3 regions of the Pseudoflavonifractor phocaeensis genome follow, and region 3 is predicted to be linked to each of the others. Evidence: predicted binding sites of a transcription regulator. Region 3 holds the regulator's gene; each other region holds the start of a gene.
The links. The regulator Rex, encoded in region 3, represses fermentation and respiration genes when NADH is low (regulators of the CRP and FNR family bind a similar motif). The targets are predictions, from matches to a motif close to ATTGTTAANNNNTTAACAAT.

Region 1 (3,255 bases), on a different contig from region 3:
CCGTCCCACATGGACTGGGCGCAGTTGGCGTAGCGCAGGGAGGTGTCCGCCAGGGCACAGCCCCGCCAGTGGCTCTCCCGGAGGTCGGCCCCGTCCCCCTTGCAGCCGGTAAGGGTGCAGTCCTTCCAGCGGGTGCCCAGGAAGGAGCAGTTGGAGAAGTCGCAATTCTCGAACCGGACCTGATAAAAGGAGGACCCGGCGAAGAGGCACTTGACGAACCGGCACTTTTGGAAAGTGACGGCGGTCCAGTCCAGGCCGGTCAGGTCGGCGTTTTCCAGGACCTCGTTTTGGAAGATTTGATCGTCGATGTTGTCGTCCTCTTCCCGGGCGGCGGACAGGGCTTGGTGAAGCATGGTATCGTCTCCTTGGGTAGTTGTGGGGTCTAGTATAACATAGGTTTGTCCGCCTTGGAAGGTGGGAGGCCAGGGGGACCGTCTTTTCCACGTGGAAAAGACGGTCCCCCTGCTGTGCTCTATTGAAAGAGTGACCCGCCCGGCATAGCCGGGCGGCCTATGCTACAGTTCCGATTCTCTCTCCCCCAAGACCCCCTCTCAACGACCAGCCAAGGAGGCTCCGGCCCCCTTGTTTGGGTTCATTTTCCAAGCTGTCCACAAGAATACAGGAAAACCCCGGGGCCGCACTTTGTAGCAGCTACGGGGTTCGGTGGATCTTAGGCTTCCCCTGGGGGAAGCTGTCGAGCGCAGCGAGACTGATGAGGGGAACTTATCTCTTTAGCAGGGCCTTTCCCGTTATCCGCAGTTCCCCTCATCCGTCAGCCCTCCGGGCTGCCACCTTCCCCCAGGGGGAAGGCTAAAGACCAACCTTCTGTCAAGCACACGTCAGCGGCCGAGCGGCGCAAGAGGGACCACGTATCGCACAGACGCTTCCGTGCTTTTCCCCCAAACAACGAGCAGTATACCTGCTACTGAAAAGGGAATCTGCGACCAGGTCAGCACCCAAGACTTTTCTTTGGGGGTCTGGGGGACGTTTCTTTTCCTCGGGAAAAGAAACGTCCCCCAGATTTACGCACGTCCCGACGTGCAATCAGCCAAAAGAAAAGGAGCACCTGCCGTCACTCGGACGACAGGTGCTCCTTTTGTCGAAGCAAATCTTACTTGTGATCCACAGAAAACATATGACGAATGAGATCCAGCACCTTGTTGGAATAGCCCCACTCGTTATCGTACCAGGACACGACCTTCACGAAGGTATCGGTCAGGGCAATGCCGGCCTTGGCGTCAAAAATGGAGGTGTGGGGATCGCCCAGGAAATCGCTGGAGACCACATCCTCGTCGGTGTAGTCCAGGATGCCCTTCAACTCGCCCTCGGCGGCCTTCTTCATGGCGGCGCAGATCTCGTCGTACTTGGCGGGCTTAGCCAGGTTGACAGTCAGATCCACCACGGACACGTCCAGGGTGGGCACCCGCATGGACATGCCGGTGAGCTTGCCGTTGAGCTCGGGAATGACCTTGCCCACGGCCTTGGCGGCGCCGGTGGAGGAGGGGATGATGTTGCCGGCGGCGGCGCGGCCGCCGCGCCAATCCTTGGCGGAGGGGCCGTCCACGGTCTTCTGGGTGGCGGTGGTGGAGTGGACGGTGGTCATCAGACCGTCGGCAATGCCGAAGTTGTCGTGGAGGACCTTGGCGATGGGGGCCAGGCAGTTCGTGGTGCAGGAGGCGTTGGACACGAACTGCATGTCGGGGGTGTACTTATCCAGGTTGACGCCGCACACGAACATGGGGGTGTCGTCCTTGGAGGGAGCGGACATGACCACTTTCTTGGCGCCGGCGTCGATGTGGGCCTGGGCCTTCTCCTTGGTCAGGAACACGCCGGTGGACTCCACCACGTATTCGGCCCCGACCTTGCCCCAGGGGATGTCCTTGGGATCCTTCTGGGCAAAGAACTGGACCTCTTTGCCGTTGACGATGATGGAGTGGTCGGTGAAGCTGACCTCCCCGTCAAAGCGGCCGTGCATGGTATCGTACTTCAGCATGTAGGCCATATAGTCGGGGGTCATGAAGGGATCGTTGATGCCCACGAACTCGATGTCGGAGGAATTGATGCCGGCCCGGAAGACCAGGCGGCCGATCCGGCCAAAGCCGTTGATGCCAACCTTGATGCTCATGTTCATTACTCCTTTGTGATTGATTTAACGAACCTGCCAACTACAAATTATAGACTACTTTACAGCAATTTGGAAGTGGAAAAATGCTGTTTTGCGGAGAAAATTTCAGAGAATTTGTATCACAAATTTTATATATTCGACAACAAGCGACCCACTGCGACAAAAAGGCCTTGTTGGAGGGCCCAGATTTTGCTATACTGCCAATAGTGAAATCGGTACAACCTAGGACGGACAGGGGGGTGCGCCATGGAAGATCAAGCTGGCGATAAGCTGGTCCAGGAGCTGCGCGAGCAGGTGGGCAACCTGCTGGCCGCGTCTCAGTTGTTGACCCCGCTTGTCCGGGAGCAGGGCGGAAAGAAAGAGATGGACTATCTGGCCATGATGAACCAGAGCCTCTACCGCCTTCTGCGCACCATCGCCCACCTGGAGCTGACCCAGGAGAAGGCGCCCACCTTCCGGCCGATGACCCTGGACCTGGCGGGACTGTGCCTGGAGCTGGGCCGCAGGGTGGAGGCTTTGGCCGGGCAGGCCGGAGTGGAGTTCCGCTGCGAGCTGGGGGAGGAGACCCTCCTGACGGCGGCGGACGGCGGCCTGGTGGAGCTGGCACTGCTGAATCTGATTTCCAATGCCATTGAGGCGGCGGGGCCGGGCGGACACGTGGGGCTGAAGCTGAGCCGGAAGGGCGCCCTGGCCATCCTGGCGGTGCGGGACGACGGCCCCGGCCTGAGCAAGCGGGAAGAGGCCGGGGAGGACCCCTATCTCAAAGAGGCGGGGGGCCTGGGCCTGGGGCTGGCCGCGGCCCGGCGGACGGCGGCCCTTCACGGCGGCGCGCTGGTGCTGGAGAATCGGGAAGAGGGGGGCGTCCGGGCGGTGCTCTCCCTGCCCATCCGCAATCAAAAAGAGGACATCGTCAGATCGCCCCGCATGGGCTACGATTTGACCGGCGGCTTTTCCACGGCGCTGGTGGAGCTTTCCAGGGTCCTGCCCTATACGGTATTTATGCCCGAAACGTTGGATTAAATTTCGCAAGGCCCGGCGGTTTCGCCGGGCCTTTTTGCGGGCCGGACCATTTGACGGCGGACCCCCGCCGTGCTACAATCTGAAAAACAGCGGTGAGAGAGGGCGATGGT
Region 2 (3,255 bases), on a different contig from region 3:
CTGCTTGTGCTGTTCCTCGGTGAGGACCACCCCCTGCTCCCCGGCCTTGGTCTCGATGACCCGGTAGAGCTTGGCGGTCTCCAGGGCGTCGGCCTTCAGCGTGTCCCCCGTGGGGGTGCCGTCGGCACTCAGGCTCTCCTCCCAGGCGGTGTCGTCCCTGAGCTTCCCGTAATACTTCTGCTGGGAGATGGCGTTCAAAAGCCAGAACAGGTATTCCTCGGTGTCCACGCTCTGGCCGTCCACCTGGACGATCTCGCTGTCCCGCTTCAGGTCGGCGGTCTGATAGGCCACGTCGTCGGGATCGGCCGTCACCCCGCAGCCCGCCAGCAGGGTCAGCGCCAGCGTCCCGGCGATCAGCTGTAACTTTTTCATGGTTCTCCTCCTTGGTGCGTTTCGTGTCACGTGTGCCATTGTACCACCAATTTCCTGTCGAGACAATGAAAACCGGCGGCCCTTTTTGAAATGTTTACAAATTTCAGAAAAGCGGGCCCCGCGGAAAAAGGGCGGCGGCACGGCATCCGCCGTACCGCCGCCCTTCCGTTCAGATCAAAAGGCTCAGCACTTCTCGAAGATGGTGGCCACGCCCTGGCCGCCGCCGATGCACAGGGTGGCGAGGCCCTTCTTGGCCTCGGGCCGCTTCTGCATCTCGTGCAGGAGGGTGACGATGATCCGCGCGCCGGAGGCGCCCACCGGGTGGCCGATGGAAATGGCGCCGCCGTTGACGTTCACCTTGTCCATGTCGAAGCCCAGCTCCCGGGCCACGGCGATGGACTGGGCGGCAAAGGCCTCGTTGGCCTCCACCAGGTCGATGTCCTCGATGGTCACGCCGGCCTTCTTCATGGCCTCACGGGAGGCGGGCACGGGGCCCACGCCCATGATCTTGGGGTCCACGCCGCCGTGGCCCCAGCTCACCAGCTTGGCCATGGGCTTCAGGCCGTACTTCTCCACCGCCTCGCCGGAGGCCAGGAGGATGGCGGCGGCGCCGTCGTTGATGCCGGAGGCGTTGCCCGCGGTGACCCGCTGGACGTGCTTGTGGGCGTCGGCCTCGTGGATCTCCTTGGGCTCAAAGGTGTGGACCACCTCGTTCTCCACGCCGTCGGGGCCCACGGGGAAGGCGCCGCGCAGCTTGGCCAGGCTCTCCACGGTGGTGCCGGCCCGGGGGAACTCGTCCACCTTGAACTCCACCATCTCCTTCTTCTGCTTGACCATGACGGGGACGATCTCGTCGGCGAACTTGCCCGCCTTCTGGGCGGCCTCGGCCTTCTGCTGGGAAGAGGCGCCGAAGGCGTCCAGCTCCTCCCGGGTGATGCCCCACACGTCGCAGATGTTCTCGGCGGTGGTGCCCATGTGGTAGTTGTTGTAGGCGTCCCACAGGCCGTCCTTGATCATGGTGTCCACCATCTTGGTGTCGCCCATGCGGGCGCCGTAGCGGCCGGTGGGGATGGCGTAGGGGGCGGCGGACATGTTCTCGGTGCCGCCGGCCACGATTACGTCGGCGTCGCCGCACATGATGGCCCGGGCGGCTTCAATGACGCTCTTCATGCCGGAGCCGCAGACCATGCCAACGGTGTAGGCGGGGACGGAGTAGGGCAGGCCGGCCTTCACGCCCACCTGGCGGGCGGGGTTCTGGCCCAGGGCGGCGGTGAGGATGCAGCCGAACATCAGCTCGTCCACCTGCTCGGGCTTCACGTTGCCCCGCTTCAGGACTTCCTTGACCACGGCGGCGCCCAGGTCGGCGGCGGGGACGTCCTTCAGGCTTCCGCCGAAAGAACCAACGGCGGTCCGGCAGCAGTTCACGACATAGACTTCCTTCATATGTATGACCCTCCAAAAATAAATGTTTGTGGCCCGAAAGCCCGGTTTCTTCTCCGATAGCCCTTATTATAAACGCCCGGTCTGAAAAATGCAATACAAAGTTTGTGAAAAGTTTAACGTTTTTTGATCAGGGAAAAGAGAGCGCCTCCGGCCAGGGCCGGAGGCGCTCTTCTCATGGCAGTTTTTTCAGGGGTTCAGCCTTTTCAGGCCTCCCCGTCCTCCCGCTTGCGCAGCAGCCACAGTCCCGCCGCCGCCAGGGAGACGCTGACCGCCAGCAGGCCCAGAGTAATGGTGGGGTCCGCCGGCTGGGCCGTGGTGCCGGTCTGGGGCAGATTGCCCAGAGGCGTGCCCTCGTCCAGGATCACGGTCCCGGTGTCCTCGTCCGGCGTGTCCGCCAGGGGGACCGAAGGCTCTTCGATGATCGTCTCCTCCTGGGGCAGGTCGGTCAGGGGGACCTCCTCGTCGGGAATGATCACCTCTCCGTTCCCGGCGGGGGGCGTCACCTCAGGAGGCGGAGTTTCGGAAGGCTGTCTGGTGTTGGTCGTGTCCCGATCGTTGTTCCGGTCGTCATCCCGGTTATCGTCCCTGCCGGGGTCCCCGCTGGTGATAACGGTGTAGGCGTTGGTGACCACCATCGACCACTCTTTCCCGCCGCCCACGGTCACCTGGTTGGTGTTGGTGTGGGTGGGGCCGGTTTCCACGTATTCCTCCAGCTGATAGCTGACCGCGGGGCCGTTATAGCCGCCCACGGAGGAGCCGCTGGTCTCTTGAATGGTGTAGGTCCCCGCCTCCACCCGCGCCTGGAAGAGGAAATTCGCCCGGTAGCTGCCGTCATCCTCCCGGGTAAAGTCCCCGGCGGTGAGGGTCACGGTGTCCAGCTCGGTGTCCCCGTTCTTCAGGGCCAGGGTCACGGAGTAGCCCTGGGGCAGGCTGGAGAGGCCGGTGACGACCTTCTCGCCGCCCACCGAATAGGTGTCGACTCCCCGGAGGTACTTCAGCGTGACGGTGAGGGTCCCCTCGGCGGGCACCGTCAGATTATCCGGGGTATGCCCGGTGTAGGTGTAGTCGTCGTGTCCATCATAGGTGGTGACCTTCTCCAGGTCGGCCGCCTTGACCTTTTGCCCCACGATGATCTTGGCTTCGGCCAGGGTGTCCACGGTCACCGGATCGCTGGCGCCCACCTTGACGGGCGCGCCGCCGTTCTCCGCCTGCCAATACTCATGGACCACCTGAATGCTGGTCTCCTTGGGCAGGACCGGGACGGGTTTTTCGTCTTCTTTCAGCCGGTAGAGGACCCCGTCCACGTGGTAGGGGCAGTTGTCCTTGCCGTACTTGACCACGTACCACATCACGCCCACCGTCCCGTTATCCAGCTCTTCGTCTGTGACGTCGAAGTAGGTTTGGATAGTTTTGCGGAGGGCCTTGTCGCCGGGCAGGGTC
Region 3 (3,255 bases):
TTCCGGTTCCACGGCCAGCGTGGGAAGGGACAGCGACAGTGTGATGGCGGCGGACAACAGTCCCGCGCCTAGGCGCTTTTGAATACGGTTCATGGGTTTTCCCTCTTTCTTCCTCGTTTGTGTCAGTTTAGCCGGGCTGAAACAGCTCCTCCCCCCTCTTTGAGCGCCCACTCTTTCAACTGAAAGAAAAAACGCATGGGCCTGTCCCAGCTTCGGGCAGGCCCATACGCCTCTTTGCGTACACATCATTTTATTTACAGCCTGTCCACAGCTACGCTCACAAGGGCACTGACGGTCCCGGAGGAGATCAGCCGGTCCAGGAGTGTGGTGCTCTCCCCTTTCAAATGGGCAGAAAGGGAGAAGTATGAGAGATAAACTACATGGGAACGGAGGAAAGGCGTTCCATTTGAGAGAAGGGACTCCTCCCCCGCTGTCAGGACCCCCAGATTTTTGGCGTCGGCCACGGCGGTGAGCCAACTGAAATCAGAGGATTCAGAATATCCCAGAGCCCGAAGCAGGAAGGTCATGTAGTCGTTGGGCGCCAGCGGGCTGTCCGTGCCGAACCACACCCGCCACTGTTCGTCCACGGCGTTGCCTTTCGTGTACCCCTTATCGTAGGCGTAGGCCACGTAGGGCAGAGCCCAGTCAGGGACGTCGGCAAAGGTGACGATGCTGGAATATTGCAGAGCCGCCTGCTCCTCGCCCATGAGGCGCAGGAACATGATAAGGCCCTGGATGCGGGTGGGGGCCTTTTCCAGATCGTAGCCGGAGCCATAGCCGGCGTCGCTCCCCCGAAACAGCCCCATGGATTTCAGGGCGTCCGCAAGAGCGTTATAGTCTGTTTCCCCGCTGGGACTCATGGTATAGCTGCCGGTGAGGCGGACCACCGCCGTATCCGAGGTGACGGAAAAGGCCGCGGTGGTCTCCTCCGCCGCCAAATACCGGTGGTTTACGGCCAAAGTACCACCGGAAGCCAGCTGGGTTCCCTCCGTGACGTCCACGATCACGCCGGTAGAGGTCCCAGAGAGGGATCCGGCCAGGGCGATAAGGCCGGAACCTGTCTCCAGGCGGAGTACGTCCCCCCGCTTGACCCGCAGTTCCGTTCCGCCGGATTGAGCGGAGCGTGCGCTTTGATACATCTCCTGGGTCCGGGCGTCGATTCGCTCTTCCGCGGCGGTCACAGTTTTGGGGATAAAGGTGTTTTTCAGCCAGTTGAGCGCAATCAGCGGATCTCCCGCGGAGCCGGCGTCGGCGGCCATGGCCGCCACCCCTGTGAGCAGGGTCCCTGCCAGAAGCAGGGCTACGGCGTTTCTTCGTTTCATGGCGCCTCCGAGATCATGTAGCTGAGGGCCAGCAGGCTGTCTGCAAAATGTACGTTCTCCACCACGACGCCGGACCGGCCCATGTCGAGCTCGGCGTTGGTGAAGTTCCAGATACCCTTTACTCCGCCGGCCACCAGACGCTCCGACATGGGGGCGGCAGCGGCCCGGGGCACGGTCAGGACCCCCACGCTGACAGAGGTCTCCCGCAGGTAGCGTTCCAGTTCCTCAACTGGATGGACTTGTACGTCGGAAACGCTCTTGCCGATCAGATTTGGGTCCACATCGAAGGCGGCGGTGAGGGTAAAGCCGCTGCGGTCAAAATGGAAATTTTCCATGAGAGCCCGCCCCAGGTTGCCTACTCCCAGGATAACGGCGGTATGCTTTTGGTTCATACCCAGGATTTCCGCGATCTCATCCCGGAGAGATTCTACATTGTAACCATAGCCCTGCTGGCCAAATTCCCCGAAACAAGACAGGTCCTGACGAATCTGAGAGGCGGTCAGATTCATAGATTTGCCAAGCGCGCTGGAGGAGATTCGTACCACACCCGCCAGATAGAGATCGGTCAAATGGCGGTAATAGCGGGGCAAACGGCGAATGACTGCGCTGGATACCTTCTGCTTTTTCATTCGTCCACCTCACTTTGTCGATATAGGAAGAATTATTTTATTTAGTCTAACCCATCCACACTTCGTTGTCAACTTTTTCACAAATGCTTGCGGATGGTAAAATCTTATGATATAACGAAATAACAAGGATCCGTCCGGTCATTTATAATGAGGAGGTCGTTTTCATGCTTCCAGAAATTTTTCAGCGCAGAAGTGTCCGGCACTATACACAGGAGCCTGTCAAGCGAGAAGAGTTAACAGAGCTTCTGCGGGCGGCGATGAACGCCCCAACGGCAAAAAACTGTCAGGAGTGGAGGTTCATTGTGGTAACAGACCGGACTTCCCTGGACCATATCAGTGAGATCCATCCCTACGCCAAGATGATGCTCCAGGCCCAGGCGGCCATCATTGTCTCGGCAGATTTGGACGAGGCGTTTACGGAGGGACACGCCTATCTGGACTGTGGAGCGGCCATTGAAAACCTGCTGCTGGAGGCGGTCCACCAGGGGTTGAGCGCCTGTTGGTGCGGATTGGCGCCGGCGGAGGATCGGATCGACTCCTTTCGGAAGGCGTTTGAGATCCCCGTCAATCAGCTTCCCATGGGGGTCATTGCCATTGGGCACCCCGAACATGTAAACCCCAGAGAGGACCAGTATGATGAAAACAAGGTTATCTGGTGGAAGGGCTGAACAAATATGTAAGGCGTCTGCGTGGGATTTCCCACGCAGACGTTTTTTATTCTTCCAGCAGGGCGATCAGTGCTGTCTCATCTAAAACCGGAATGTTAAGTTCCTGCGCTTTACGGAGTTTGGAACCGGCAGCTTCTCCCGCCACCACATAGGAGGTCTTTTTGGACACGGAGCCGGACACCTTCCCGCCCATGGCCTGAATCTTCTCCCCCGCCTCTTTCCGGCTGAAGTGCTCCAGTTCTCCGGTGAGGACGAAGGTGAGGCCGGCGAGCTTGTCCCCTACCGGTTCGGCCCGGCTGCTCATGTTGACGCCGGCCTCTTTCAGAGTTTCAATCAGATGCTTGGACTGGGGGTCCTGAAACCAGGCGGTAAGGCTTTGGGCGGTGATGCCGCCAATGTCGGGGACCGCGGTCAGCTCCTCCTCCGTGGCGGCCTCCAAGGCCTCCAGAGAACCGAACTGCCGGGCCAGGACTTGGGCCGCTTTCTGTCCCACTTGCCGGATGCCGAAGGCAAAAAGCAGCTTGGAGAGGTCGTTCTCCTTGGATTTCGCGATGGCGGCCACCAGGTTTTCCGCAGATTTCTTCCCCATCCGCTCCAGTTTTTCAACTTCATCCGCCTGAAGGCGGTACAGGTCGC

Region 1: the regulator Rex is predicted to act here: its motif matches at 2,138-2,157, upstream of gap (type I glyceraldehyde-3-phosphate dehydrogenase).
Region 2: the regulator Rex is predicted to act here: its motif matches at 1,917-1,936, upstream of AAEU42_RS11835 (acetyl-CoA C-acetyltransferase).

The regions. Positions count from the first base shown of each region.
Region 1 covers NZ_JBCDMT010000001.1:389,893-393,147, forward strand. The annotation lists gene AAEU42_RS01940 (pentapeptide repeat-containing protein) at 1-353, opposite strand, end outside; gene gap (type I glyceraldehyde-3-phosphate dehydrogenase) at 1,112-2,125, opposite strand; gene AAEU42_RS01950 (sensor histidine kinase) at 2,372-3,145, shown strand.
Region 2 covers NZ_JBCDMT010000005.1:458,099-461,353, reverse strand. The annotation lists gene AAEU42_RS11840 (peptidylprolyl isomerase) at 1-372, opposite strand, end outside; gene AAEU42_RS11835 (acetyl-CoA C-acetyltransferase) at 556-1,815, opposite strand; gene AAEU42_RS11830 (DUF11 domain-containing protein) at 2,019-3,255, opposite strand, start outside.
Region 3 covers NZ_JBCDMT010000004.1:197,558-200,812, forward strand. The annotation lists gene AAEU42_RS08150 (CocE/NonD family hydrolase) at 1-93, opposite strand, end outside; gene AAEU42_RS08155 (hypothetical protein) at 255-1,322, opposite strand; gene AAEU42_RS08160 (redox-sensing transcriptional repressor Rex) at 1,319-1,951, opposite strand; gene AAEU42_RS08165 (nitroreductase family protein) at 2,116-2,619, shown strand; gene ligA (NAD-dependent DNA ligase LigA) at 2,666-3,255, opposite strand, start outside.